DNA from 3 places in the [Micrococcus luteus] ATCC 49442 genome. Region 2 is predicted to be linked to each of the others. Evidence: riboswitches for the same ligand, from Rfam matches in the RefSeq annotation. Region 2 holds a riboswitch; each other region holds the start of a gene.
The links. Region 2 has a riboswitch for S-adenosylmethionine ahead of metX (homoserine O-acetyltransferase MetX). Riboswitches for the same ligand answer to the same signal wherever they lie in the genome.
Positions count from the first base shown of each region.

Region 1: linked by a shared signal. The riboswitch ahead of GUV69_RS11805 (methionine ABC transporter ATP-binding protein) and the one ahead of metX (homoserine O-acetyltransferase MetX) in region 2 are both predicted to bind S-adenosylmethionine.
Region 3: linked by a shared signal. The riboswitch ahead of GUV69_RS01060 (aminotransferase class V-fold PLP-dependent enzyme) and the one ahead of metX (homoserine O-acetyltransferase MetX) in region 2 are both predicted to bind S-adenosylmethionine.

Region 1 covers NZ_JAAAXP010000001.1:2,607,244-2,615,039, forward strand. The annotation lists gene GUV69_RS11785 (acyl-CoA dehydrogenase family protein) at 1-607, opposite strand, end outside; gene GUV69_RS11790 (MetQ/NlpA family ABC transporter substrate-binding protein) at 647-1,519, opposite strand; gene GUV69_RS11795 (LLM class flavin-dependent oxidoreductase) at 1,547-2,983, opposite strand; gene GUV69_RS11800 (methionine ABC transporter permease) at 3,030-3,695, opposite strand; gene GUV69_RS11805 (methionine ABC transporter ATP-binding protein) at 3,688-4,488, opposite strand; SAM riboswitch class I at 4,623-4,715, opposite strand; gene GUV69_RS11810 (isopenicillin N synthase family dioxygenase) at 4,840-5,868, shown strand; gene GUV69_RS11815 (CoA-binding protein) at 5,894-6,319, opposite strand; gene GUV69_RS11820 (ABC transporter ATP-binding protein) at 6,640-7,455, shown strand; gene GUV69_RS11825 (aliphatic sulfonate ABC transporter substrate-binding protein) at 7,595-7,796, shown strand, end outside.
Region 2 covers NZ_JAAAXP010000001.1:1,756,471-1,764,266, reverse strand. The annotation lists gene GUV69_RS07980 (CPBP family intramembrane glutamic endopeptidase) at 22-801, shown strand; gene GUV69_RS07975 (VOC family protein) at 959-1,597, opposite strand; gene GUV69_RS07970 (bifunctional o-acetylhomoserine/o-acetylserine sulfhydrylase) at 1,802-3,139, shown strand; SAM riboswitch class IV at 3,207-3,321, shown strand; gene metX (homoserine O-acetyltransferase MetX) at 3,335-4,450, shown strand; gene GUV69_RS07960 (hypothetical protein) at 4,516-5,046, opposite strand; gene GUV69_RS07955 (GNAT family N-acetyltransferase) at 5,394-5,798, opposite strand; gene GUV69_RS07950 (winged helix DNA-binding domain-containing protein) at 6,170-7,372, opposite strand; gene GUV69_RS07945 (SGNH/GDSL hydrolase family protein) at 7,393-7,796, opposite strand, start outside.
Region 3 covers NZ_JAAAXP010000001.1:228,615-236,410, reverse strand. The annotation lists gene GUV69_RS23565 (50S ribosomal protein bL37) at 30-104, shown strand; gene rsrA (mycothiol system anti-sigma-R factor) at 213-473, opposite strand; gene GUV69_RS01085 (sigma-70 family RNA polymerase sigma factor) at 470-1,327, opposite strand; gene GUV69_RS01080 (DoxX family protein) at 1,569-2,102, shown strand; gene aroA (3-phosphoshikimate 1-carboxyvinyltransferase) at 2,109-3,506, shown strand; gene rsgA (ribosome small subunit-dependent GTPase A) at 3,490-4,605, shown strand; gene hisN (histidinol-phosphatase) at 4,660-5,472, shown strand; SAM riboswitch class IV at 5,632-5,745, shown strand; gene GUV69_RS01060 (aminotransferase class V-fold PLP-dependent enzyme) at 5,781-7,202, shown strand; gene GUV69_RS01055 (class I SAM-dependent methyltransferase) at 7,317-7,796, shown strand, end outside.

The DNA of each region.
Region 1 (7,796 bases), 850 kb from region 2:
CCCAGTCATCGAGGATTTCCACGCCGGGCTGAGTGGTGCTGACCACGGCATACTGCCGGCCCTCGACGCCCTCGGTGCCGGCGGTTACAGCGATCCATTCGGCGAAGATGGTGCCGGTGGTGTAGAACTTCCTGCCGTTCAGCAACCAGCCCTCCCCGTCCCGGGTCAGGGTGGTGCCCGTGGCGCCCAGAACGTTTCCGGACCGTTCCGTTGCGGCGTTTCCGAAGATCTCGCCGGCCACTACCCGGGGATACCAGCGGTTTTGGAAGTCCGCAGGCTCCAGGCCAACCGTCTCCACGAATGCGAAGTGTGAGCGGTATAGGTGCGCCACGGACGAATCCGCCTCCGCAAGCTCGATGAGCAGCCGGAAGAACGGTTCGAACCCGATGCCGTCACCGCCGTGTTCGACGGGCACACGCAACCGTCCAAAGCCGGCCTCGTTCAGCCAGCGGACCTGTTCGAACGGCAGGACCCTGTCCTGCTCCCGGGCCACCGCGCCTTCGGCGATACGGGCAAACACCGGCCTGAACCGTTTGGCAAGCTGCTGGTATCCGGCTTCGGGCGATGTTGCCGCCGCGGGCGCTGTGGTCTCCGGTGCGTAGGTCATGACGTCTCCCCCATCGTTATGCAGGTCCTGGTGGCCGGGCTAGAGCTTGGTGATATCAGCGGCCGGATCCTGGTCCCACGGAGTGGGCAGGATCCCGTTCTGGTAGCTGGCGAACCAAGCCTTGACCTCGGGCGACTGGAAAGCTTCCTTGAGGGCGTTTGCTTTCTCCGAACCGGCAAAGTCCTTCCGGCCGGCCACCACGATCCGGAACGGAATCTGGTCCGCATCCGATTCGAAGGCCAGGGCGTCGTCCTTGGTGTGCTTGGCGTCGGCCGCCATCCGGGCCACCAGGAATCCTGCATCCACATCGGGCAGAGTCTTGGCGAGGGACTGCTGATCCACCTCGACGAACTGCAGCTTTTTCGGGTTGGCGGTGATGTTCTCCTGGGAAGTGTGGATCACCGTCGCCTCCGAGAGCTCCAGCAGACCGGCATCGCGCAGCATAAAAAGGGCACGGCCGTTGTTGGCCGGGTCCACGGGAATACCGATGCGGGCGCCGTCCGGAAGCTCATCCAGAGACTTGTACTTGTCGGACCAGATGCCGCCCGGGGCGCTGTAAACGTAGAAGAGACCCACGTTGTCCAGGCTCTTGTCCTGGTTGAACTGCTTCAGGTAGGCGTTGTGCTGGAAGAAGTTGGCATCAAATTCGCCGTTGGCCACGGCCAGGTTGGGCTGGATAATATCCGTGACGTACGTGGGCTCCAAGGTCCACCCTTTGGCCTCAAGGAGCTTCTGGGCAATCTTGGTCGGTTCCTGGTACGGGGCCGACTCCGTGACGATGATCTTGATGGTCTTGCCGCCACTGGCCGAGCCGGTACCGCCCGGATTGACGAGGCCGCAACCGGTCAGGGCCGAAACTGAGACTGCGCCGGCGCCCGCGAGGGCATACTTGAGGAAACTTCTACGCTGCATTGTTCTTGGTCCTTCTTGCGAGTGGGGCTAAACGCTGATGGTGGCGGGTTTGTTTTCGGCGGCTGCGGAGAATTCCGTGAAGGCTCCCCGGAAGGCTGCCGCCGGGTGCCTGTCATTGAGGCGCGGTCCGGCGCTGAAGAGCTTCTCGCGCAGGGTTCCTGGCGAGTAGCCGGACTGCGCCAGGCCGCGGCGCCGCAGTTCGGGCAGGACACCCTCGATGAAATCGGTGTACGAGCCAGGGATGGTCTGGTTGATGATGTTGATCCCGTCGATTCCGGCGTCCTGCCACTCTTCGAGGCGGTCGGCAATCTGCTCCGGCGTCCCCACCACGCGGTTGGCCCGGCTGCGGTAGAGGGCAATGTCCCGGAGTGTGGGGTTGCCGCCGCGGACGGAGGCCCGGATGGCGGTCAGGTGACCCTGGCTGCCCTCGGTTTCCAGGTCACCTAGCGGGGTGTCCAGCGGCAGGCCGCCGAGGTCGACGCCGAACCCGCCGCCCACGTGGGCCAGCAGGGCCTCGATGTCCAGGCTTTCCTCCAGCTCGTCGGCTTTGCGGTTGGCCTCGGCTTCGGTGCCGCCCACCACGAAGTGCATGCCCTGGAGGAACTTCACATCGTCCGGCCGGCGGCCGGCGGCCACGGCCTGTTCGCGCACGGCCGCGGTGTATTTCGCGGCCACGTCCGTGTTCGGCGCCAGGGTAAATGTGGCCTCCGCATTGGCGGCGCAGAACTGCTGTCCCCGGCCCGAACTGCCTGCCTGGAACAGCACAGGGGTGCGCTGCCGTGACGGCGCTGAGAGGTGCGGCCCGTCGATGGAATACCGCGGCCCGCGGTGGTAGATCTTGCTGACCTTTGCGGGGTCGGCGTGGACGCCGTTTTCCTTATCCAGGAGAAGGGCGTCGTCCTCCCACGAACCCTCCCACAGTTTGTAGGCGGCTTCGACGTATTCGTCTGCCCAGTCGTAGCGTTCATCATGCTTGGTCAGCTCAGTGGCATTGAAGTTCCGGTGCGCGTTCTCCAGCACGCTGGTGACGATGTTCCAGGCCACCCGCCCGCCGCTGAGGTGGTCGAGAGTGGACATCTGCCGCGCGAACTGGAAGGGGTGGCTCTGGATGACCGACGACGTCGCGGCCAGTCCGATGTCCTTCGTTCCCACGGCGAGCGCGGACAGCAGGATCAGCGGATCGTTGGACGGCACCTGCAGGCCCTTTTTCAGCAGTGACGCCCACCCGCCGTCGTAATCGCCGTAAAGGCCCACGACGTCGGCGAAGAAGATCGCATCAAACTTGGCGTCTTCGAGCTGGCGGGCCAGGTCGATCCAGAGCGGAAGCTCGTTAAAGCGGTGTTGCTGCGCCTCGGGGCGCCGCCACTGGCCGCCCATGATGTGGCTGGACGTGTTCATCACAAACGCGCTGATCAGCAGACGGGGGCGGGGTCCGTCAAAGCGGCTACTGGGTGTTGAAGTCATGGCAGGTCTTTCGGCAGGAGTGGGTGCGTGCGGGTGCTGCGCAGGGTCAGAGCCGCTTATCCAGGCGCCGTGCGATGTACGATCCGCCCAGCTGGACGATGGTGACCAGGAGGATCATCAGCACTATGGCGGTAATCATCAGCGGAGTTTCATAGCGGTAGTAGCCATAGCGGATGGCAAAGTCGCCGATTCCGCCGCCGCCCACCAGGCCGGCCATCGCCGAGTAGGAGATGAAGCTGACGGTCATGATGGTGATGGAACTGACCAGACCGGGCTTCGCCTCGACGATCAGGACGTCGCGGACGATCTGGGACCGGCTGGCCCCCATGGACCGGGCCGCTTCCACCACGCCGCTGCCGAGCTGGCTGAGGTTCTGTTCCACAAAGCGGGCGAAATAGGGAATCGCGTTGATGGTCAGCGGGACAATGACGGCCGCCGTGCCGATGGTGGTGCCCACAATGAACCTGGTGACGGGGATGATCGCAATAAGCAGGATCAGGAACGGAAAAGACCGGATCAGGTTCACGAGCCCGTCCAGGGTGCGGTGCAGCCTGGGCCGGTGCTTCAGCCCGTTAGGGCCGATGGTGTAGAGCAGGACGCCCAGGGGTGTGCCGAGAAGCACCGCCAGGGGGATGGCCACCAGCAGCATGGTGAGCGTCTGCCCCATGGCAACGCCGATTTCGGGCAGGACTTCCAGGATGCGGTCAAACATTGAGCAGGCCTTCCGAAACGGCTTTGGCGTGGGCGGAGCGGTCAAGCTGGATCTCGTCGGAGATCAGGTAACGGCCGCTCTGGGTCGCCGGGTGGAAGCCGGGGCGCTGCAGCTCGCTGAGGTCGAACTGCTCCACTACCTTGCCTCCTTCCATCACGGCCACATTGTCGGCAATGGCTTTAATGACGTTCATCTCGTGGGTGACCACCACGATCGTGATGCCGAATTCTGCATTGACGTCGGCCAGGTACTGCAGGACCGAGGCCGTTGTACGCGGGTCAACGGCCGACGTCGGCTCATCGCAAAGCAGCACCTTGGGTTCGGTGGCAAGGGCGCGGGCAATGGCCACGCGCTGCTTCTGGCCGCCTGACAGTTTCGCCGGGTAGGTTCCCGCTTTATCGCTGAGGTCCACGATCGCCAGGGTTTCGGCAGCACGACGGCGGCGCTCGGCTTTCCCGACGCCGGCGAACTTCAGCGAGAGCTCCACGTTCTCCTGCGCAGTGAGGTTGTTGAGCAGGTTGAAATGCTGGAAGATCATGCCGATGTCGTGCCGCTTCGTGCGAAGCTCTGCATCGGACAGAGTCAACAGGTCCACGCCGTCCACCAGGACGCGGCCCGATGTGGGGCGCTCAAGCAGATTAATGTTGCGAAGCAGGGTGGATTTCCCCGCTCCGGAGAACCCGATGATGCCTTGGATGGTGCCCCGCCGGATGTGCAGGCTGACATCATCAACGGCCGTGAACCGGCCGTTTGGCGAGCCGAATGAGGTGCTGACGTTCTGGATCTCAATCACAGGCCACCACGTCCTTGGGCCGCCGCGCGGCTGCCAGTCTGTACGTTCATAAATTCCTCCGGGCTAACCCGAGGAAACCCGCAGCCCGGAATCAGGGCTCAGCTTTCGCCGCCCAAGACCGGGAACATTGAGGTTCTCCATCGGTCCTGGCAGTAGCACCGCCCACAAAAGGAGGGGGGTTGCTGCGGCGTCACAGAGCCAGGTCTCTCAGCCGCTCGAGATGGTTACAGCAACGAATCTGGCACAGGGCGGCACCTTTGAAAAAACCAAAACGTCACAAGCCGTAAGGCGAAGACACCTTACTCAACGTGAGGATCCCCACAGAGAGCCAGCCGGTGCTAGTCTGCGAAGATGTCACCCGACCAGGCCACGATCCCCGTTCTGGACATGAGCACCGCACGCCAGCCGTACGGTTCCTTCAGCCCGGAATTCATCGACCAGCTGCGGGACGCAGCCCATAACGTGGGCTTCTTCCAGATCACTGGGTACGGCGCCGCTCCCGGCCAGGCCGAAGAGCTCCTGGCCCTCATCAAGCGCTTCTTCGACCTGCCCCTTGAGGAGCGGATGAAGCTCGATAACCGGCTGTCGCCGCATTTCCGCGGCTACACGCGGATGGGCACGGAAGTCACGCAGGGCAGGGCCGATGCCCGCGAGCAGATCGACTTTTCGCCGGAACGCGAGCCGGTCGTGGACTATCCGGCGGATCAACCTTATTGGCTCCTGCAGGGCCATAACCTCTGGCCGGACGAGGCAATGCCGGAGCTTGAGCCAGCGGCCATGGCCTGGGCCGAGCTGATGTCCGAGGTCGCCATGGAACTCCTGCGCGGCATCGCCGTGGCCCTCGGCCTGCCCGAGGACCACTTCGACGAACCCTTTGGCGACGAGCCGGCCTGGATGGGCAAGCTGGTGCACTACGTTGGCGGCGTGGTGGAAGCTGCCGGCGACCAGGGTGTGGGCTCACACGCGGACTACGGTTTTGTCACCCTCCTGCTCCAGGACGAGGTGGGCGGGCTGGAAGTGCTGCCGCACGGAACCACCGAGTGGGCCACCGTGGAACCCATTCCGGGGGCGCTGGTGGTGAATCTCGGCGAGATGCTGGAGGTAGCCACCGAAGGCTACCTGATGGCCACCATCCACCGGGTCAAGGCTCCGCCGCCCGGCGTGGACCGCTATTCAGTGCCGTTCTTCTGGTCCCCGCGCCTGGATGCCGTGATCGATCCCGTGCCGCTGCCGCCTGAGCTGAAGGCCCAGGCCCGCGGCCTCTCCGACGATCCGACCAACCCGATGCTCGCCTCATTCGGCCTGAACATGCTCAAGGGCAGGATGCGCGCCCACCCGGATGTCACCGAACGCCACTACCCGGGACTGATGCAGCGCTGATTACCGGCCGGGCGGATCCGCCCCGTCAGAGGTTGTATTTCCACGCCTGCTGCGCCGGGCAGACGTTCATCACAACATCCAGTCCTGCGGCCTTCGCACGCTCAGCTGCTGCCTCGTCGATGACGCCCAGCTGCATCCAGATGGCTTTGGCGCCGGCCGCAATGGCCTGGTCAACCACAGCGCCGACCTTCTGAGAATTAACGAAGCAGTCCACGACGTCGACGGGCTGCTTTTCGGCGGGGATATCCGCGAGGGTGCGGTACCCGGTTTCGCCGTGCACCGGGTCGCCCGGCAGGTTCACGGGAATGATCTCCATCCCGAGCCTGTCGCGGATAAAAAGGGACGTGTCGTAGGCGGCGCGCCACTCGTTGGTGGTCAGGCCGACGATGGCCCACCGCCCCTTGGTTCGCATAAGGCGCTCTATGACTGCAGGATCGTTGGTGTGGCCCATGCCCCAAGCCTACGCCGCTTTGCAAAAGTTCCTCATGCCGAATTTTTGACCGGCACGAGGGGGCGGGATGGCATGTGAACGAACATTACACACTACAAGTCCGGATTTGGATTGTTTGATTCACATGGGGTGTAGTGGTAAGTGACCATCCCGAGCGGCCGAGAGACCTGGATCGATGAAGCCGCAGCAACCCTGGTCAGCGGGCGCCCCCACGGCACAGGCTGATAGCAAGGAAAAAGCCTTGGGTAAGCGGAACTGACCACTCCGCAAAAAGGCTCGACTCCGTAGGGTGCTACTGCCAGGACCGATGGAGTGATCCCATGACTGCAGTCCTGACTTCCGAGCGTGCCGGCAAGACCACCGGCTCTTCCTCAGCACTTCCTGTGTCCTTCCGCGGTCTGCGCCGCACCTTCGGGACGGGCGACGCCGCCCGCACTGTCCTGCGCGACGTCACCTTCGACGTCGAAGCAGGGGAAGTCCTGGCCATCCTGGGACCGTCCGGCTGCGGCAAATCAACCCTGCTGCGCGCGGCCGCGGGCCTGGACTCCCCGAGCGCCGGTTCCGTGGTCATCCAGGACAGCGCCGTCCAGGGCATCGATCCCCGCTGTGCGTTTGCTTTCCAGGAACCGCGGCTGCTCCCCTGGCACACCCTGCAGGCCAATGTGGCCATCGGCCTGCCCACCGGCTGCAGCGCCAAAGAAGGCAAAGCCAAGGTGTCCCGCCTGCTGGAACTTGTGGGCCTGGACAGTTTCGCCAAGCACCGCCCCCGCGAGGTCTCCGGCGGAATGGCCCAGCGCGCGTCCCTGGCCCGGGCACTGGCACGCAACCCCGGGGTCCTGCTGCTCGACGAACCGTTCGGTGCGCTGGACGCCCTGACCCGCATCAAGATGCAGGACCTGCTCCTGGACGTGCACAAGGCCGAACCCACCACAGTGCTCCTGGTCACCCACGACGTTGACGAGGCATTGCAGCTGGCGGACCGGATTATCGTTCTCGGAACTGCCGACGGCGGCCAGGGCGCCACGATCGTGCGGACCGTTGATGTGCCAGGCAGCCGTCCCCGCGACCGGGCCTCGGCAGAACTCGCCACGCTGCGCGTCTCCCTCCTGGCCAGCCTGGGTGTCGACGGGCATTGACGCCCGCAACTTCCGGCACAGCCCCGGCCCTCCGGGCCACAGATCCACTCCGCTCACCCACAAACGCAAAAGCCCGCCGTCGGTCATTAACCCGCGGCCGGAACTTGCGCCCTCCGCACCATCAGCGCAAAGGAAAACCATGCAGCACGCACGTCCCTTCACCCGCCGTTCCCTCCTTGGGGCAGCCGCCGTGGCCGCCGCCTCGGCCCTGGCGCTGACCGGCTGCGTTGCTGGTGAGGGCTCTTCCGGCCAGGCCGGGGCTGCGGGCAGCACGGCGGGCGGGACGCTGAACATTGACTTCGCCACCTATAACCCGCTCAGCCTGGTCATCAAGGACCAGG
Region 2 (7,796 bases):
CGCAACAGGCAAGATGGAACCATGTTGGTTCCCTCCCGCCGTCGGCTGCGGATCGAAGTCTGGATTGTCCTGGGACTGTCCCTTGGGCAGTCCGCCGTGTACTCCGTTGTTCAACTGCTCGACAAGATGTCGCGGGCGCCACTGGCGGAGGGAACCTCAACGCTGAACCAGTCGCGGAGCTCCCGCGAGTATTTCGACCTCACTTACCAGTTGCTGGACATTGTCTTTGCCCTGGTGCCCGTGCTGCTGGTCATCTATTTCCTCACGGACCAGCGGCAGCCCGGAACTGGTGCGGACAAACACGGCGGTTCGGCCTTCCAGAAACTCGGGTTCAACTTCACCAGGCCGGGCCGGGACCTGCTGCAGGGCCTGGGCCTCGCAGCACTGATCGGGATTCCCTCCCTCGGCCTTTACGCCGCCGGCCGGGCACTCGGGATCACCACCGCCATCATTCCCAGCGCACTGGATGCCCACTGGTGGACCATTCCGGTCCTGATTCTCTCCGCCCTGCGGCATGCCGTGGTGGAGGAGGTCATTGTGGTGGGCTACCTCCTGGACCGCTTCGGCAAGTTCGGCTGGAGCGTGCCCCTGGCCATTGTCACGAGCTCCCTGCTCCGGGGCACCTATCACCTGTACCAGGGCTTCGGGCCGTTCATCGGCAACGTGGTGATGGGGGTGGTGTTCGCCTGGCTGTACACACGGACCAAGCGGGTGATGCCGCTGGTGATCGCGCACGCACTGCTGGACATCGTGGCGTTTGTTGGCTTCAGCCTGTTCGGCAGGGCAGTGGGCCTGGGCTGACCCAAGGGCCGCACTGGGCTGATGAGAAGCGGCTCCGGGCTTAAAGCGATTCGGCCGCCGTCAGCGGGTGGCGTCGTTGACACCCGCTGAAGGCGGCCGAAGTTATTGTCCGGGCGGCGCTGCCCGGGAGGGTAGGGATTCGGTCAGGGTGGAACCGTCAGATGGTGACGGCCCCGGTGGCGGTTTCGAAGGTTACGGACAGGATGCCGGGGGTGCCCTTGGGAGCGACCCACTCAACAGCGACGTCCTCCAGCGGCTTCTCCACGGGTTCCCCGAGCCACTCAGTAACGCGCTCGGCAGAGCCGGCGATGGTCAGGCAGCTCATCTTGACGTTGCTTTCGTAAGCATTCGACGGGTGGAGGGCGGGGTCGCCCTCCCACTTGAGCATGTACGGAACCTGCGGGTCCGCGATCAGGCCAAGGATGCCGATCTGCTTCCAGATCAGCTCGCGGCCGTCCGGGAACTTGCGGTTGCCGTTGACCGCCGCACGGCCCAGGCGTTCCTCGAAGGGGGCGAGATCGTCCACTTCGACGCACCAGCCCATCCAGCCGCCGCCGGCTTCGGACCGTGCCCGGACTGCCTGCCCGAAGGGAGCCTTGTCCGAGGCCGGGTGGTTCAGGACCTCCACAACTTCCAGGTATTTGTGTCCGGCGAGGGGAATGATCATGTTCCGGGTTCCGAAACGGGGGTGCACTCCACCCTTCACGGCTTCAACGCCGAGGGCGGACGAAATACGTTCGGTGGTGGCAACGAGGCCATCTTGTTCACAGGCGTAAGAGACGTGATCCATGCGCATGCCATCATCTTGGCACTTTGTGATGAGCCTCTCAGCTAAGGGTAGCCTTACTGGGATTTTGTGTTGCGGCCGTTGAGGAAAATCCGGCACCGGGACACCGGAGACAGCCTTTTGACCACCTTCGTCACAATCATGTTCCCTGTCGGGAAGTCTTCCTATGCTGAACGCAACCGAGCAGTGCCACACCACGTCAAGGAGCATTGAATGTCGAACGGATGGTCTTTCGAAACCCGCCAGATCCACGCTGGCCAGGAGCCGGACAGTGCCACAGGTGCCCGTGCCCTCCCGATCTACCAGACGACGTCGTTCGTCTTCCCCAGCGCAGAAAGCGCCGCCAACCGGTTTGCCCTTGCCGAACTTGCGCCGATCTATACCCGCATCGGCAACCCCACGCAGGACGCGGTGGAGCAGCGCATCGCCAGCCTGGAGGGTGGTCTCGCCGCGTTGCTGCTGAGTTCCGGGCAGGCCGCCGAAACGTTTGCCATCCTGAACATTGCCGAAGCAGGTGACCATGTGGTGGCCAGTCCGAGCCTCTACGGCGGCACGTACAACCTGCTGGCGCACACGCTGAAGAAGTTCGGCATCTCTGTAACGTTTGTGGCGGACCCGGACAATCTTGACCACTGGCGCGACGCCGTGCAGCCCAACACCAAGCTCTTCTTCGCCGAAGTGGTGTCCAACCCGCGCCAGGACGTGCTGGACATCGAAGGCGTGTCGCAGGCCGCCCACGACGCCGGTGTGCCGCTGATCGTGGACAACACGCTCTCCACGCCCTATCTGATCCGCCCCCTCGAATGGGGCGCGGACATCGTGGTCCATTCGGCCACCAAGTACCTGGGCGGGCACGGCTCCGCAATCGCCGGCGTGATCGTAGACTCCGGCAAGTTTGACTTCGGCAAGGACCCCGCACGGTTCCCGGGCTTCAACACCCCCGATCCCACGTACAACGGACTCGTCTATGCCAAGGATCTTGGCGCCGGCGGGGCGCTCGGCGCCAACCTGTCCTACATCCTGAAGGCGCGCGTCCAGCTGCTTCGGGACCTCGGCTCGGCAGTGTCCCCGTTCAACGCCTTCCTGATTGCCCAAGGGCTGGAGACGCTCAGCCTGCGCGTGGAACGGCACGTCGCCAACGCCGTCCACGTTGCGCAGTGGCTGGAGGCAAGGGACGACGTCGAATCGGTCGCCTACGCGGGCCTGCCGTCCAGCCCCTGGTACGAACGGGGCCGCAAGTACGGCCCCAAGGGTACCGGCGCGGTGGTGGGGTTCATCCTGGCCGGCGGGGCGGAAGCGGGCAAGCGCTTTGTGGACGCCCTGGAGCTCCACTCGCACGTGGCCAACATCGGGGACGTCCGGTCCCTGGTCATCCACCCGGCATCCACCACGCACAGCCAGCTCTCGGCCGAGCAGCAGGCCATCGCGGGTGTGACGCCCGGGCTGGTCCGGCTGTCGGTGGGCATCGAACACATCGACGACATCATCGCCGACCTCGAAGCAGGCTTCCGGGCGGCCAAGGATGCCACCGGGGGCGGGCCCGGGGAGTAATCACCCGAAAGTCACAACCAGTCACACGCTTGGCCATAGGCCGGGGCTGTTTCGTACACTCATGGAAGGTCATGAGTGCCAGCGACAGCCCCGGCTTGCTGGCCGGCAACCCTCTTTCGTGGCGGGGTGCCCCGGGTGAGGACCTGGCCTGCCGGTCAATTGACGGCAGGCAAGCGCGTAGAAGAGGTCCTTTCCATGACGATCACCATCTCCCGAACAGCGGCTCCCGGAAACGGCGTAGTGCGCTATGCCACCGTTGGCGCCCTGCAGCTCGAGGCCGGCGGTTACCTTCCCGAGGTCACCCTGGCGTACGAAACGTGGGGAACGCTGAACGCTGACGGCTCCAACGCTGTCCTGATTGAGCATGCCCTGACCGGCAGCACCCACGTGACGCGCGGCGACAGTGACGAGCCCGGTTGGTGGGAACAGCTCGCCGGACCGGGTGCACCAGTGGATACTTACCGATTCTTTGTGGTCTCGATCAATATTCTGGGCGGCTGCTACGGGTCCACCGGGCCGTCGTCGGAGGCGCCGGACGGAAAACCCTGGGGCTCCCGGTTTCCGCTGGTGACGCTGCGCGATACAACGGCCGCTGAGGCGCGGCTGGCTGACCAGCTGGGCATCCATAGCTGGTTCGCCGTGCTGGGAGGCTCCATGGGCGGAGCCCGTGCCCTGGAGTGGGCAGTCAGTTATCCGGAACGGGTGCAGCGCTGCGCTGTTATTTCCGTGGGGGCCGCGAGCACGGCTGAACAGATCGCCTTCGCCCAGGCCCAGACACTGGCCATCCGCCAGGATATCAATTTCAACGACGGCGACTACTACGGCGGTCCGCTGCCCGAGGACGGACTGGCCCTGGCCCGGCGGATCGCCCACATCACCTACCGCTCCGCGGAGGAATTCGACGGCCGGTTCGGGCGCTCGGCGCAGCTCCCGGAATCGCCGCTTCGAGCCGCGGCGCTGGGGGAGCGTGGCCGCTACCAGGTGGAAAGCTACCTGGACCACCAGGGCAAGAAACTGGTCAGCCGGTTCGACGCCAACAGTTACATCGCCCTGACCGATGCCCTGATGAGCCACGATGTCACCCGCGGGCGCGGCTCATTGGACGAGGCGCTCAGCCGCGCTACCGCCAGGTTCTTCGTCGCAGCCGTGGACAGCGACCGGTTGTACTTCCCGTCGCAGTCCCGCGAACTGGCCGATGCGCTCCCGGGTGACGTGGATGTCCACGTCATCGAGGCCCCCATCGGCCATGACGGCTTCCTGACCGAAATCGGCCAGCTGGGCAGTCAGCTGCGGAGCACGTTCCTGGTCTAGGATCCGGCTGGTCTAGCTTCCGGCAGGAGTCGGCGTCCTGGCCGGCATCAGCGTCGTGCCCCGGATCAGCCGTTCATGATGTCGGAGCGGCGTTTCATGTATTCCTCCATGGCCAGCTCACCGTTGCTGTACTGCTGGTCCAGTTCGGCGAGCTTCCGGGCGCGGTAGCCCTGCGGGGCCGACGGCGGCGGGGGAGTTCCGGGGGCAGCGGGCGCCGTGGGCGCTTCTGCGCTCGGGCCCGGCTGGGGCTGCCCGAACTGGGGCTGCCCGTATTGCTGAGAATCCCCGTACTGCTGGCCGGGATACTGCTGGCCCGGGTACTGCTGATCCAGGGGCGGGACGGGATTCATGGGAGGCAGCGGCTCGCTCGGCGGCAGGGGCTGCGGGCTCATAATCTGGCGGAAGCCGCCGCTCATGTAGTCCTGTTGTGTATAGCCGTCGCGGGGCTGCCGGTTTTGCTGTCCCGGATACTGGCCGGGGTAGCCCCCGGAGAAGCCCTGGCCCTGGTTCCGTTTGTTGACAGACTTCCGGTACATCCGCATCGCCATGGGTATCACAAACGACAGGATGATGATCCAGAAAAACAAGCTGTTCACGGTATAACGCCTCTCATTGTGTCCTTCCAGCTTAAGCCGCGGCCGGCAAAGGGCGCGTCTCTCGAACGACAGGGCAACTCCAGGGTGTAGACCGCCAGCCGCCGACGGGGCGGGACAGCGCGACGCCTCTCCAACAGCTTCCACCAGACTCCGGAGCCCCGCGCTCCCGGCAGGACTGCCAGGAGGCGGACTTCGGTTTCACCGTCTGTGGCCTGGCGGGCAAGTGGTGACCCGGACGGGAGCAGGCTGGCGGTGCCCGAAGCGTTCGAAGGTCAGCCCTCCCACGTCTTCGACTTCGTTCGCACGGGCCGGGCGGACCCGGTACCTGGCGACTGTTGTTGTCGTGCTCATTGCCCGTCCAGTGCCTTCCTGAAGCAGACGCTGCCGTGGTCGCCGGCGTAGGGGCCAAAGCCCGGAATGCGGCTCCGGCCTTCGCGGGAGTAGAGCGCGATGGCTTCCGGCTGCAGGATCCCGGTCTGCAGCACCAGCTCCGGCAAACCCAGGCCCCTGGCGCTCTCCTCAACCTTCGCCAAAGCCTGACGGGCCAGTGCCCGGCGCCGGAAGGCGGGCGCCACGAAAACCCGTTTGACCTCCCAGTAACCCGGGTTCTTCAGCAGGGCTGCTGTCGCTGCGGGCTGACCGTCGACGACGTCGATCCACACCGTTTCGATGTCCTCCGCCCGGGGTGGCAGCGGCCTCGGCCGTCCCTGTTCGACAAATTCCCGGTACCGGGGCCCAAGCTCAGCGTCCATCTGCCCGCGCAGGGCTGCTGCCCACGGATGGTCCCAATCCGTCTGGACCCAGCCAACATTCAGGCGCGGGTCGTCCGGGCTGTCAGCTGCCGAGGCCCCCTAGTGAATGACATGCTGAACGGTCATGGTTGTCCTCCCGTCGTGGCACGGTCTGTTTCGCTGCGTTCTTGACAGCCACTGTAGGAGCAGCGAGGGAGGCCGCCCAGCCGGACCTGCATGTCACGTCACGGTGTGAAACGTCGCGTCAGATGGCGCCATGAGCAGTCATCTTCGGCAATATGGGTGCTCAGGAATGCCGTTCGACGGCGCCCGTCCGTTCCCGGGTCCCTCCCCAAAGCGTCGTCGTCCGCCGCCGCGTGCTGGCGCACGCCTTAGGAGACGGCGCCCGTATTCACCCGAACGGTTGGAATGCCCAGGAAGGCGCCGTACTGATCCACGGCCTGCTGCACCGCATCGCCCCGCGGGCTTTGACGCGGGGCGGGGAACAGGCGGATGTCCAGTTCGCAACGGTCCGGCAGCAACGTGTGGCGCCACGCACCGGCCAGCCGGCCGTCCAACAGCACCACATGCATCGGCGTGCCACCCAGCGGGAAGGCCGGGGCATTGCCGCCGAAATAGTGCCGGGTGGCGGAATAGCCCATCACGTATTCGTCGTAGCACTGCACCAGGTCCACCCGGCCATCGTCGGCGCTGTCAGCGCCACCGGCCGTGCCGAAGCCAGGGCCACCGGCGTCCATGCCCGCCGCAACATAGTGCACGACGCCGTCAATCACCACCGCCTCCAATGTCGCCGGCGCGGTTTCCAGGGTCAGCGCCACACCGCGCCGGACCTCGGTCATGGTGAGCCCGGACCAGTCGGCGCAGTCCTTGACCGTGGCAGGACCCCGGCTGGTGAAGTACCGCCGCGAAAGCTCACGGAGGGCCTCCTCCCGGGTCCACGGCTCCGCGGGCCCGGCCGGGACGCGTTCATCAAAAAGCGCGTAGGTCTGCTTCAGGGCGCCCGCGGGGCTCCGCGCAGGCGATCCGCTGGTCAATACGCCGCTGATCTCGGCGTGCATGATCAGGTACGCCAGTTCCAGCCCGGTCGCGGCGAATCCGGCGTCCCGGAGGTGCGCGGCCAGCTGGTCACGGGTCAGATGCCGTCCGCCTTGCACGGCGTCGGCCAGCACCCGTCCGCTCCGTTCCGCGGCAGCAGCGTCGATCCCTGTCCGCCGGTATGTGCCGGCATTGATCTGATGGAGCCGGGGTGCTGACAACGCTGTCAGCCAGCGAAGATCATCCCGGTGCACAAAATGCCAGGTTGGCCGCAGAATGTGGGTGCGGAGGATCCGGCCGTCTGACACCGCCTGCTCCACATCCGCTGCGGAGGCGGTCCCGGCCGCCCCGGCAACTCCGTGCCCGCGGGTGCGTTGCGCCAGGCTCCACCGGGCGTAGGGAAACTCCTGCGCCTGGACAGCCAGGAGGTGGCGGACGACATCGTGCGGGAACTGAGCCCGGGACCCTCGCAGCAACTGCGCATGCAGCCGGCGACGCACAGCCTCATCCTGTTGCATGGCCGGTGGCGCATCTGTCACGGGGGATCCTTCGCCTGCGGCTAGCGGCGGGCTCCGGTGGTGCCCAGGGGACCTTCACCGGAACCCAAGGGGACGCCCGGACCAAACACGGGGCCCGGCGTCGGACGTTTTGCCGTGATGCCGTCTCCTGAGGACCGGTTGCGCAGCCGCCGCACCACCCACGGGACAAAGTGGGTGCGGGCCCACACCAGATCGCCGGAGCGGGCCTCCCGCCACGTGCGCTGCGGCAGGGACTTGGGCAGCAGAGGCTCCAGCGTGTGGTTCACATTAAGCGAATCGAGCACCATGGCAGCAATGGTGTGGTGGCCCAGCGGCGAAAAATGCAGGCGGTCTGCATCCCACATCTGCGGATCATTCAGCTGTTTGAGCGACCACATGTCGGCGATGATGGCGTCGTGCCGGGCCGCGACCGTGCGGAGGTTCT
Region 3 (7,796 bases), 1.5 Mb from region 2:
TTGAGTACCAACATTTAAGGAGGCCAGCTATGAGCAAGCGTGCACGTAAACGTCGTGACCGTAAGCGTGGCGGCGCGAACCACGGGAAGCGCCCCAACACCTAAGCCAATGCTTGGAGTAACGGTTTAAGCGAAGGACCCCGGCAGCCACCTGGCTGCCGGGGTCCTTCGTCTATGACTTCAGTGCCATTGCGTGCTGCAGGATGCCTGCGCTCAGGCGTCCACGGGCCGGATGGCGTGGATCCGGTCCAGAATGGCGTTTTTCAGGTTATCCGGCGCGGCCTCGGTGCAGGAGCGCTTGACCACTTTGCGGATGACGCACTCCAAGTCGTATTGCTCGGTGCATTCCGGGCAGTCATCGAGGTGGTGCTTGATTTCCGCAATGTCCTCGCGGGTCAGGGCTCCGTCGAGGTACTCGTAGATGCGTTGCATCCGGGTGTCATCGCAGTCGCCCAATCCTTGGCAGTCGCTCATTTCCTGTTCTCCTGTTTTTTGTCCGCGGCCGTGTCCTGTGAATCGACGGCGCCTTTGAATCCTCGTTCGGCGGCGTAATCCGCCAGCAGGTCCCGCAACATTTTCCGGCCGCGGTGGAGCCGGGACATCACGGTGCCGATGGGCGTGTTCATGATGTCTGAAATTTCCTTGTACGCGAAGCCCTCTACGTCGGCAAAGTACACCGCCAGGCGGAACTCCTCGGGGATGGCCTGAAGTGCGCGCTTGACGTCGGAGTCGGGGAGGTGGTCCAGGGCCTCAGCTTCGGCCGAGCGCAGGCCACGGGACGTGTGCGATTCCGCCCTCGCCAGCTGCCAGTCCTCGATGGTGTCCGAGTTGGACTGGAGCGGTTCCCGCTGCCGTTTCCGGTAGAGATTGATATACGTGTTGGTCAGGATCCGGTAGAGCCAGGCTTTGAGGTTGGTGCCGGGCTTGTACTGATGGAACGCCGAGAATGCCTTGGTGTACGCCTCCTGCACCAGGTCCTCCGCGTCAGCCGGGTTCCGTGCCATGCGCATGGCGGCGGAGTAGAGCTGGTCCACGTACTGCATGGCGTCCCGTTCAAACCGGATGCGCCGTTCTTCGGCTGACTCAGTGGCGATATCAACGGCCTGCTCGGTTGAACCGGATTCGCCCGCCGCAGATTCGGTCGCTGCCGCGTCGGGCGCGGGGACCGGGGCGTCGGGCTGCACGTCACTGGTTTTGGCGCCGCGTCGCGAGGCCTCATACATGGCCTCAAGGGCCGGATCCACGGTACTCATTGCGCCCAAGTCTACTGTGACGGCTTTGGCACGCGGCGTTCCATACTCCGGAGGATCGGTTTCCAGAGCCTGCATTACCAAGGGCCCGGTTCTTTCCTGCCCGTCCTTCAACAACCTCAAGCGCGACTCCACTCTCATCAAGACCAACACGAATCAGGTCAGCACGTGCCAGGCAAAATCCAGCAAGCTACGGCTACGGCCGTCCCGGGGACCTGAAATCGATAACCCTGAGCGGCAGGCAAATATTCCCCAAAAGTGCAAGACTAGAACGGACTCCGCCGCACCCGACGCGGTTCGTCCACCCAGGAGGAAATTCATGTCCTTTGTCCGCACCCTCGCCCGGCCCATGCTGGCTTCCAGTTTCGTCATCGCAGGATTGGATAAGCTCAAGAACGCAGACGACACCGCCACGCAGCTCTCACCGCTGCTGCAGAAGGCCGCTGCATCGCTACCGTTCCAGGCGGACGAGAAGATGCTGGCGCGGGTGATCGGCGGCACGCAGGTGGGTGCCGGCCTTCTGTTCGGCCTGGGCAAGTTCAGCCGCCTCTCCGCCACGCTGCTGACTGTCATTTCGCTGCTGAACACCTTTGTGGAATGGCGCAGCGCGGACATCAGCACCAAGGAAGGCCGCGACGCGCGCCGCAACCAGCTCCTCAAGAACGTTTCGCTGAGCGGCGGCGCCCTGCTTGCGTCCGTGGACACCGCCGGTAAGCCGGGCCTCGCCTGGCGCGCCGAGCACATCGCTGCCGACGCGCGGAAAACTGCTGCGGTGGCCCGGAAGACCACCGGCAAGAAGATTCACGAGGCCGACAAGGCCGTCCGCCGCGCCGTGCACGCAACGGGGGCGTAAGGACGCATGACCGGTTCCACCCTGCCCGCAGCTGATCCGCAACCTTCCACTGAAACAGTTCCGAACTGGCCTGCCCCGTTTGCTGGCCGTCCGATCAACGCCACTGTCACGGTGCCTGGTTCGAAGTCGCTGACCAACAGGTTCCTGGTGCTGGCCGCGCTGGCCGACGGACCTTCGCGGCTGCGGGCGCCGCTGCATTCCCGCGACTCCGCCCTGATGATTGACGCGCTCCGCAACTTGGGCGCCACCATTACCGAGGTGCCGGGTGACGGGGCGTTCGGGCCGGACCTTGAGGTGACGCCCCTGAGCCAGGCGGCGCCGTCGTCACGGACGCACATTGACTGCGGCCTGGCTGGAACAGTGATGCGTTTCGTGCCGCCGCTTGCGGCGCTGCGGAAGGGTGCGGGCGTTTTCGACGGCGACCCGCACGCGCGCAAGCGTCCCATGGGCCCCATCATTGAGGCGCTTCAGGGGCTCGGCGTGCACGTGACAGCGGGCGACGGCGGCACCCCCTCCGCACTGCCGTTCACCGTTGAGGGCACCGGGGAAGTCCGGGGCGGCCACCTGGTGATTGACGCCAGCGCGTCATCCCAGTTCGTTTCTGCCCTCCTGCTGGTGGGTGCGCGGTTCACCGAAGGGCTGCACCTGGAGCACGCGGGTGATACGGTGCCCAGCCTGGACCACATCAACATGACGGTGGCGGTCCTGCGCGGCGTGGGTGTGTCGGTGGACGATTCCGTCCCGAACCACTGGGTGGTGTCCCCCGGACCCATCCGTGCCTTTGACCAGCGGATAGAACAGGACCTCTCCAACGCGGGTCCGTTCCTGGCCGCGGCTTTGGCCACACGGGGTACTGTGAGGATCCCGAACTGGCCCACAGGAACTACCCAGGTCGGGGATCTCTGGCGCAGCATCCTGGCGGACATGGGCGCGACCGTCAGCCTGACTGACGGCGTCCTGACTGTGACAGGCGGCCCTGAGATCAAGGGCGCTGATTTTCACGAGACCAGCGAGCTCGCGCCCACGCTGGCGGCCCTTTGTGCCTTGGCCAGCGGACCATCCCGGCTGACCGGCATCGCCCATCTGCGCGGCCACGAGACGGACCGTCTGGCAGCCTTGGTCACCGAAATCAACCGGCTCGGCGGCGACGCCGAGGAAACCAGCGATGGACTGGTGATCCGCCCGGCCACGCTGCGTGCCGGCGTCGTACACACGTACGCGGACCACCGGATGGCCACAGCCGGAGCCATCCTGGGCCTGGCCGTGCCGGGCATCGAAGTGCAGGACATCGCCACCACCGCCAAAACCATGCCGGAGTTCCCGCAGATGTGGGCCGACATGCTGGCGCAGGGCAACGCGTCCGGTGACGGAGCGGAAGGTTCCAGCGGTGGCCCGCAGCACTGATTCCTGGGACGAATCCGACGTCCGGATCCGGCCCAGCAAAAAGGGTTCAAGGCCCCGCACCAAAGACCGCCCCAGCCACGACGACGCCGTCACGGGCCGCATCATTACCGTGGACCGGGGCCGCTACACCGCCGTCGTGGGCGAGGACTCGGGCGATGAGCGGATCATCATCGCAGCGCGGGCCCGTGAACTGCGCCGGTCCCCCGTGGTGGCCGGCGACTTCGTGTCCCTGGTGGGGGACGTCTCCGGCGAGCCCGACACCCTGGCCCGGCTGGTCCGGATCCAGGACCGCCGCACGTTGCTGCGGCGCAGCGCCGATGACACGGATCCGATCGAGCGTGCGGTGGTGGCCAACGCCGATCAGCTGGTTGTGGTGGTGGCCGCAGCGAACCCGGAGCCGCGCACCGGGTTTATCGACCGCGCCCTGGTGGCAGCCTACGACGCCGGCATCGAGCCGCTGCTGCTCGTCACCAAAGCGGATGTCAAGGATCCCGCGGAACTGTTGTCCAACTATGAGCACCTGGACTTCCCGGTAATCATCAGCCGCACGTCGGACTCCGCGGCCTCGGGCATTGATGCCCGCTCCGATGACGGCCTCTCGGCCCGCCTGAACAGTGATGCAGTTTCGCAGCTCCGCGCGTACCTCGAGGGCAAGGTGTCGGTCATGCTGGGCCATTCCGGCGTGGGCAAGTCCACCATGGTCAACGCACTCACCGGCGCCGAACGGGCGACCGGCGGCGTGAACGCGGTGACCGGCCGCGGCCGCCACACATCGTCGTCGGCCCTTGCCCTGAAACTGACGGGCGCGCCTGCGGGCAGCTGGATCATCGACACCCCAGGCATCCGTTCGTTCGGCTTGGCGCACGTGGACCCGGACCGGATCCTGCGGTCCTTCCCGGACCTGGAACCGGGCACGGATGCCTGCGAGCGGGGCTGCAAACACAACGCCGCCGCCGTCAACTGCGGGCTGGACTCGTGGGTGGCCGAGGGGAAGGCCGGTCCCACCGGACCGGCCCGTCTTATGTCCCTGCGGCGGCTGCTGGGCTCGGACCCGCGGCTGGAAGGCCAGGAAACCAAGGAACTGGGTAGCATCAGCTAGCGCCAGGAAGCTGACCTCCCCAACCACGCCGCCGTTAGACGGTAGTTTGGAACCATGATCCAATCCGCTTCGAGCTACAACGATGACCTCCGCCTGGCCCATGTGCTGGCTGATTCCGTGGATGACCAGACCATGAGCCGCTTCAAGGCGCTGGACCTGCACATCGAAACCAAGCCGGACCTGACGCCGGTCACTGATGCGGACAAGTCGGCCGAGGAGGCCATTCGCGGCCAACTGTCCCGTTCCCGTCCCCGGGATGCCGTGCTCGGTGAGGAATTCGGCAGCTCCGGACACGGATCACGCCGGTGGATCATTGATCCGATCGACGGCACCAAGAACTTTGTCCGGGGCGTCCCCGTGTGGGCTACCCTGATCGCCCTCGTGGACGAGGGCGAACCGGTTGTAGGCGTGGTCAGTGCACCGGCGCTGGGCAAGCGCTGGTGGGCGGCAAAGGGTGCGGGCGCGTATATGGGCAGGTCCCTCGCCGCTGCGACCCGTCTCCGCGTCTCGAACGTGTCCAACCTTGCCGACGCCTCGCTGTCCTACTCGAGCCTGGGCGGCTGGAAGGAACGCGGCAACCTGGACGAATTCCTCGGCCTGACCGAGGACGTCTGGCGCACCCGGGCTTACGGCGATTTCTGGTCCTACTGCATGGTGGCGGAGGGCTCCGTGGACATCGCCTGCGAGCCGGAGCTGAACCTGTACGACATGGCTGCCCTGGTGCCCATTGTGGTGGAGGCCGGCGGCCGCTTCACCTCGCTGGAGGGGCAGGACGGTCCGTTCGGCGGCAACGCGCTTGCCACTAACTCGATCCTGCACTCCGAGGTCCTCAAACGGCTTAACCCCGGCCTGGACGATCTGTTGTAGGTAAGTAATTCCGAATTATCGACGGCGGGTACCTCCTTTTGGGGGTGCCCGCCGTTTGCATCTTCGGCTAATCCGCCAATTCCGGAATGCGCGTAACAAAGTACTTAACATTGGGCTGGGCTTTTCGACGGCGGCGGCGATGTCCTACGCTCTTTAACAGGTCACGAGTGCCAGCGCTAAACCCCGGTTTGCTGGCCGGCAACCCTCCATTCGCGGCGGGGTGCCCCGGGTGACGACCAGGCCGGTCCGGAACGGACCCGGCAAGCGCGGATTCCCGGTATCGGGAGTCCTTTTCAAGTGAGGTCTCCGTGACAACTGCCACCGTCTCCCCCGCCATCCAGAACACCACAAGCGCAGCCATTTCCAGCGAGCTGGCCGCCATTGCGGGACGCCCCCTTTCCGCCGTCACCGGCGCCGAAATCCAGGCCCCGCTGATCCAGGGCGGCCACGTCCGCTACGCCAACCTGGACTACGGTGCATCTGCCCCCGCCCTTTCGGTGGTCTCGGCCTACCTCAACGAGATCCTGCCGTTCTACGCCAGCGTTCACCGCGGGGCCGGCTACGCATCGCAGATCAGCACGTCGGTGTATGAAAACGCCCGCAACATCGTCCGGGATTTTGTGGGCGGCCGCGCCGACGATTCTGTCATCTTCACCCGGAACACCACAGATTCGCTGAACCTGCTCGCCGGGTGTCTGCCGCACACGGAGGGACGCCCCGCCGGCGACGTCCTCTACCTCGATATCGAGCACCACGCCAACCTCCTGCCATGGCAGGGAGTACCGCACCGCAGCGTTGTAGCGGCACCCACCATCGCGGGAACCGTCGAGGCGCTCCGTACCGAACTGCAGCAGGGCCAGGTCAGCCTGCTCGCTGTCACGGGAGCCTCCAACGTCACCGGCGAAATCCTGCCCGTCCGCACCCTCGCCGCCCTGGCGCATGAGTACGGTGCGCGCATCGTGGTGGATGCGGCGCAGCTCGCACCGCACCGGCGCATCAACATCACCGCAGACGACGTCGATTACCTGGCCTTCTCCGGCCACAAGCTCTACGCGCCGTTCGGTGCGGGCGTCCTGGTGGGCCGCACCGACTGGCTCGACGCCGGCACCCCGCACCTGGCAGGCGGCGGCGCCGTCCGTGAGGCAAGGCTCGACGGCGTCAGCTGGGCCACCGGCCCGGCCCGCCACGAGGGCGGCTCCCCCAACGTCCTGGGTGCGGCCACGCTGGCCCGCGCCACGCAGGTCATCGCGTCGCTGGACCAGGACCGCTGGCACGCCCATGAGGCGGGCATCCGGTCCTACCTGGTGGACGGGCTGCAAAAGATCGACGGTGTGACGGTCCACCAGATCTTCTCGGACACCGACCCCGGCACCGGCACCATCGGCGTGGTGAACTTCTCGGTGGCCGGTTACGACGCCGGACTGGTTGCCGCGTATCTGTCGGCCGAGCACGGCGTGGGCCTGCGGGACGGCCGCTTCTGCGCGCACCCGCTGCTGAAGCGCCTCGGCCTGCCATCCGGTTCGCTGCGCGCCAGCTTCGGTGTGGGCTCCCGGCTGGAGGATGCCCAGCGGCTCCTCGCCGGCCTGGAACAGCTCCGCCGCACGGGCCTGGGCTGGGACTATGTGGTGGATTCGGGCCGCTGGGTTCCGGCCAACGACACCCGTGTATACCCCCACTGGGCTCCCAACACGCCCGGCACCGCCGGCGCGGCCCCTTGCCTGGACGACTGAGCGTTTGCCGACTGAGTTGTTCCCGGGGTGAGTGCTCCGGCCCCTGACTGATGCTGCCCCGCCATGCGGTAAATTCGAAGGAAACCCATGGTAATCAGTTGAAGGAGGCCGCACGTGGCACGGGGTGGCCCCAGGCTTGACCACGGACGCCGCCTGGAGCTCGGACAGAGCTTCCAGGACGGCGGCGAACACTACCAGCGCGTCCGTCCCGGCTACCCTGCCGATTCGGCGGACTGGCTGGTCCCGGCAGGCGCGCGTGATGCCGTTGATGTGGGAGCGGGAACCGGTAAGTTCGCCGCCCTCCTGCTGGAGCGGGGCCTGAGCGTTGCAGCCGTGGATCCCTCCGCCGATATGCTCGAACAGCTCCGCGCGCATTATCCGGAGATCGCGGCAACTCCGGGAACCGCAGAGGTGACCGGCCTGCCTGACTCAGCGTTCGACGTCGTCAGCGTGGCCCAGGCCTGGCACTGGTGCGATCCGCTGCCGGCCAGCACGGAACTTGCACGTATCCTCAGGCCGGGCGGAACCTTGGGACTGATCTGGAACCAGCTGGATACGTCAGTGCCGTGGGTGCACAGGTTGTCGCGCATCATG